DNA from 2 places in the Arthrobacter sp. 10N43 genome. Region 2 is predicted to be linked to the other one. Evidence: predicted binding sites of a transcription regulator. Region 2 holds the regulator's gene; the other holds the start of a gene.

Region 1 (2,389 bases), on a different contig from region 2:
CGCAGGGGTCCGCGCTGCTGATCGAGTGCCTCACGGACAACAAGAACCGTGCCGCCTCTGAGGTCCGGCTCGCCATCTCCCGCAACGGCGGCACGATCGCCGATCCCGGTTCGGTCAGCTACCTCTTCAGCCGCAAGGGTGTCGTGTCCCTGCCCAAGAACGGCCTGAGCGAGGACGACGTCCTGATGGCAGTGCTCGACGCCGGCGCCGAGGAAGTCAAGGACAACGGAGACACCTTCGAGATCCACTCTGAGCCGACCGACCTCCAGGCCATCCGCGACGCGCTCAAGGAAGCCGGAATCGACTACGACACCGATGAGGCCGAGTTCGTGCCGTCCATGCAGGTGCCGCTGGACCTCGACGCCGCCAAGAAGTTCATGAAGCTCGTGGACGCCCTGGAAGAGCTCGACGACGTCCAGAACGTCTACAGCAACGCCGATCTCAGCGACGAAGTGCAGGCCGCACTGGAAGCCGAGTGACACGCTCACCTAGCCGTGATTTTGAGGCCCGGTCTTGACCCTGCGCGTCCTGGGGGTTGACCCGGGCCTCACCCGTTGCGGGATCGGCGTCGTCGACGTCGAAAAGAACCGGCGGGCCACCATGGTGGCCTTCGGCGTCGTGGGAACCTCCCCCGAGGAGAGCCTGGACCAGCGGCTGCTGGTCATTGCCACGTCCATTGATGAATGGCTGGACAAGTACGAACCCCACGTCCTCGCCGTGGAACGGGTGTTTTCCCAGCTCAACGTCAGCACGGTCATGGGGGTGGCGCAGGCCTCCGGCGTGGTGATTGCCGCCGCCGCGCGCCGCGGCATCCCGGTGGCGCTGCACACCCCGTCCGAGGTCAAGGCCGCCGTCACGGGCAGCGGAACATCGAACAAGGACGCCGTGACCAAACTGGTAACGAAGATCCTCCGGCTGGATGCGCCACCGCGCCCCGCCGACGCCGCCGACGCCCTGGCACTGGCAATCACCCACGCCTGGCGGGCCGGCAGCGGCGCCGCTGTGTCGACGACGGGGCCGGGCAGCCAGTCGCTCACGCCGGCGCAGCGGGCATGGGCGGACGCGGAGGCAAAAGCGCGCCGTGCGCGCTGAATGTCCGCCTGTGCCGCCGCTGGGCTTGGTAGGGTATTCGTAGATATGTTCGGATAGCCGGCTTGCCATCTGTGTTTTGGCCGGCTGCAGACCCAGGAGCCCGGCCTTGATTAGTTTTCTTCGCGGAACCGTTGCGCATGTTGGCCTGTCCTCCGCCGTGATCGACCTCAACGGTGCCGGCATGAGCGTCAATGCCACGCCGCAGACCCTCAGCGGGCTCCGGGTGGGCGAAGAGGGGAAGCTCTTCACCTCGCTGATCGTGCGGGAGGACTCGCTGACCCTGTTCGGCTTCGGCAGCGACGACGAGCGCGAAGTGTTTGACGTGCTGCTCAGCGTCAGCGGTGTCGGTCCCCGCCTCGCCCTGGCTGTGCTTGCCGTCCACGAACCGGAAGCCATCCGGGTGGCCGCCCACTCCGGCGACGGCAAGGCCTTCACGAAGGTCCCCGGGATCGGGCCGAAGGTGGCCGGCCGGATCGTGCTGGAGCTCGCCGGCAAACTCGTCCCGCACGGCACTGCTGGTGCGTCCGGCGCGCCGCTCCCTTTGGCTTCCGCGGAATCCGTCTGGAAGCCGCAGGTCGTCGCCGCGATGACCAGCCTTGGCTGGTCCGAAAAGGACGCCACCGCCAGCATCGAGAAATCCCTGGCCGATTCCCCGGACCTGGCCGAGAACGGCAACGTGGCCGAAATCCTCCGCGCAACCCTGCGCTGGCTGGGCCAGGACGGCGCCCGCGCCGGTAACCGGGTAGGCGCGCGTGGCTGAGCAGTCGATCGTCGCCGGGGGAGAGGAGCCGGAGGAGCGCGTCATCGAAGCCGCACTCCGGCCCAAGAACCTGCACGACTTCGTGGGCCAGCACCGTGTCCGCAAGCAGCTTTCCCTCGTCCTGGAGGCCTCACGCATGCGCGGGCGCAGCGCAGACCACGTGCTGCTCTCCGGCCCTCCCGGCCTGGGCAAGACCACGCTGTCCATGATCATCGCGGCCGAAATGAACGTCCCGCTGCGGATCAGCAGTGGCCCGGCCATCCAGCACGCCGGCGACCTCGCAGCCATCCTGTCCTCCCTTTCGGAGGGTGAGGTCCTGTTCCTGGACGAAATCCACCGCATGTCCCGGCCAGCCGAGGAAATGCTGTACATGGCGATGGAGGACTTCCGCGTCGACATCGTCGTCGGCAAGGGCGCCGGCGCCACGGCTATCCCGCTGGAACTGCCGCCCTTCACGCTGGTGGGCGCCACCACGCGGGCCGGCCTGCTCCCCGGGCCGCTGCGGGACCGGTTCGGTTTCACCGGCCACTTGGAGTT
Region 2 (2,389 bases):
CCTTCGACTATCCGAAGCAGGGCATCCTCTATGTCGCCCGGCACCTGCCCAAACCCGGGCGCGGGACATCCCCTGAAGCGCTGGACGAACTAGAGAAGCTGATCCGCGCGTCCGGCGGCGGTGCCCTGTGCCTGTTTTCCTCACGGCGCGCGGCCGAGGACGCAGCCGAGGCCATGCGGCCCCGGCTGGGCATCAGCATCCTGTGCCAAGGGGAGTCGACCATGACCGCACTCGTGCGCCAGTTCGCCGACGAACCGGACACGTGCCTGTTCGGAACCATGTCCCTCTGGCAGGGCGTCGACGTCCCTGGCGTGTCCTGCCGGCTGGTGGTCATTGACCGGATTCCCTTCCCGCGGCCGGACGATCCGCTGATGACGGCGCGCTCCCGGGCCGTCGCCCAGGCCGGCGGCAACGGCTTCATGTCCGTCTCCGCCACACACGCCGCGATCCGCCTCGCGCAGGGCGCAGGCCGGCTGATCCGCTCGACGTCGGACAAAGGCGTGGTGGCCGTACTGGATTCGCGGCTGTCCACCGAGCGCTACGGCGGATTCCTGCGTGCCGCGCTGCCCCCGTTCTGGCCGACCACCGATTCCTCGATTGCCATGGCTGCCCTGGAGCGGCTCGCCAAAGAGTCGGGACAGGCCGCCAAGTAGGCGGCCGCGCAGCCAGCGGACCAGAAAACGCAAAGGTCCCCGTCCGGATTACCGGCGGGGACCTTTTTCTGGGTGCAGGTGTTCTTTGGATGTACGTGGTCCGGGATGACCCCGGCCGCAGCCGTCAGAGGGAGCGGAGAACCGAGACGACTTTGCCCATGATGACGGCGTGGTCGCCCAGGATGGGTTCGTACTGGGTGTTCTGCGGCAGCAGCCAGGTGTGGCCGTCCCGCTGGCGGAAGGTCTTGACCGTGGCTTCGTCGTCCAGCAGTGCGGCCACGATGTCGCCATTCACGGCGTCGCCCTGGCGCCGGACAACCACCCAGTCGCCGTCGCAGATGGCGGCATCGATCATCGAGTCGCCGGCGACCTTGAGCATGAAGAGTTCGCCATGGCCCACGAGCTGCCGGGGCAGCGGCATGACGTCTTCCACCACCTGGTCCGCGAGGATCGGCCCGCCGGCGGCGATGCGTCCGACGAACGGCACCATTGCCGTGTCGGTGGCGCTGGCGAGTTCGGTGACCGAGAGGCCGCCGACGGCCCGCAGGCCGCTGGACTTCTCGACCCCCGAAATCGCCGTGGTCCCCTCATCCAGGGTCAGCGGCATGAGCACTTCCATGGCCCGGGGACGCTTGGGGTCGCGCCGCAGGTAGCCAAGCTTTTCGAGCTGGGAGAGCTGATGGGTCACGCTGGACAGGCTGGCCAGGCCGACGGTGTCACCGATCTCGCGCATGGAGGGCGGGTAGCCGTTGTCCGTGACGGAGCGCTGAATGGTTTCCAGAATTTTCTTCTGCCGGACGGTGAGGCTTTTGGGGGCCCGTGCGGGTTGTGGGCTCCGCGAGGAGGCCCTGCCGCCGGTGGCTTGTGCTGCCATGTTCGCCAATGCCTTTCCGTTCCGCCCGGCCGCCATGTCTGGTCACCGGGAACTTCCGGCCTGAAAATGTCAGACCCTGCTGATCAACTACCAATGTTCGAATCAACCGGCGATGTTCGAGTCGTAAAAGTTCGAGTCGCAAGTGTTCGAGTCACAAGTGGTTGTCCTGTCCCTCAAAAATAGGCCAGCTGCAAGGCTTTTTCAAACATTTGTTCTAGCGAGTCTCGACATCGTTCGTTAGTAAGTGCTAAAACAGAACAAGCAAGGTTCGAATATGTGTTCGAGTTCGGAGCTCCGGCTCCGAAGGCAATGTTCGGTTCTATGTTCGAAGGTTCGGTCGGTTGGCGGCGAGTACGCGGAGTACGCCGGGCGGCACCGTATGGTCCAGGAGGGCTCAGTTCATGTCAGCTTCAAGCGCGTTTCACGGCACTTTTGTTCATGGCGTCACGAATCAGCAGCGCCGTGCGAGTCACAACGTCACTGGTCACGGCAGCATCGGCCACGGCAACATCGGCCAGGGCAGCCACGGCAACGTGTACCCGATTGGCGCCGGCCGGCGGCCTTCCGCGGCACCGGCCGCGGTGCAGGGTCTGAGTGCCGTTGCTTCGGTCAGCCGGAAGCAGCCGCCGCTGCGGCTCACACGTCGCGGACGTTTCGTCTTCTTTGGCGTCCCGCTGATCCTGCTGGCGGCGCTCATCCTCTCGTTCAGCGGATTCCTCAACGCCCCCGCGAAAGCGGCGGATTCCGCGGACCAGCTCTCGCTGACGCCCACCGTTTCGGTGACAGTGCAGCCGGGGGAGTCCCTCTGGGCCATTGCGGGCTCCGTCGCCCCGGAGCGCGACCCCCGCGATGTCGTTGCCGA

Evidence for each region. Region 2 encodes LexA, which represses DNA repair genes until DNA is damaged. Its sites were predicted from a motif close to TCGAACANNTGTTCGA; they were not measured.
Region 1: a site for LexA is predicted at 1,130-1,145, ahead of ruvA (Holliday junction branch migration protein RuvA). Genes of this name have one in related genera too.

What each region holds. Positions count from the first base shown of each region.
Region 1 is NZ_JBFTIA010000002.1:317,618-320,006, reverse strand. It holds gene AC1DDO_RS04060 (YebC/PmpR family DNA-binding transcriptional regulator) at 1-479, shown strand, start outside; gene ruvC (crossover junction endodeoxyribonuclease RuvC) at 514-1,092, shown strand; gene ruvA (Holliday junction branch migration protein RuvA) at 1,199-1,852, shown strand; gene ruvB (Holliday junction branch migration DNA helicase RuvB) at 1,845-2,389, shown strand, end outside.
Region 2 is NZ_JBFTIA010000005.1:52,125-54,513, reverse strand. It holds gene AC1DDO_RS11935 (ATP-dependent DNA helicase) at 1-653, shown strand, start outside; gene lexA (transcriptional repressor LexA) at 778-1,527, opposite strand; gene AC1DDO_RS11925 (LysM peptidoglycan-binding domain-containing protein) at 1,929-2,389, shown strand, end outside.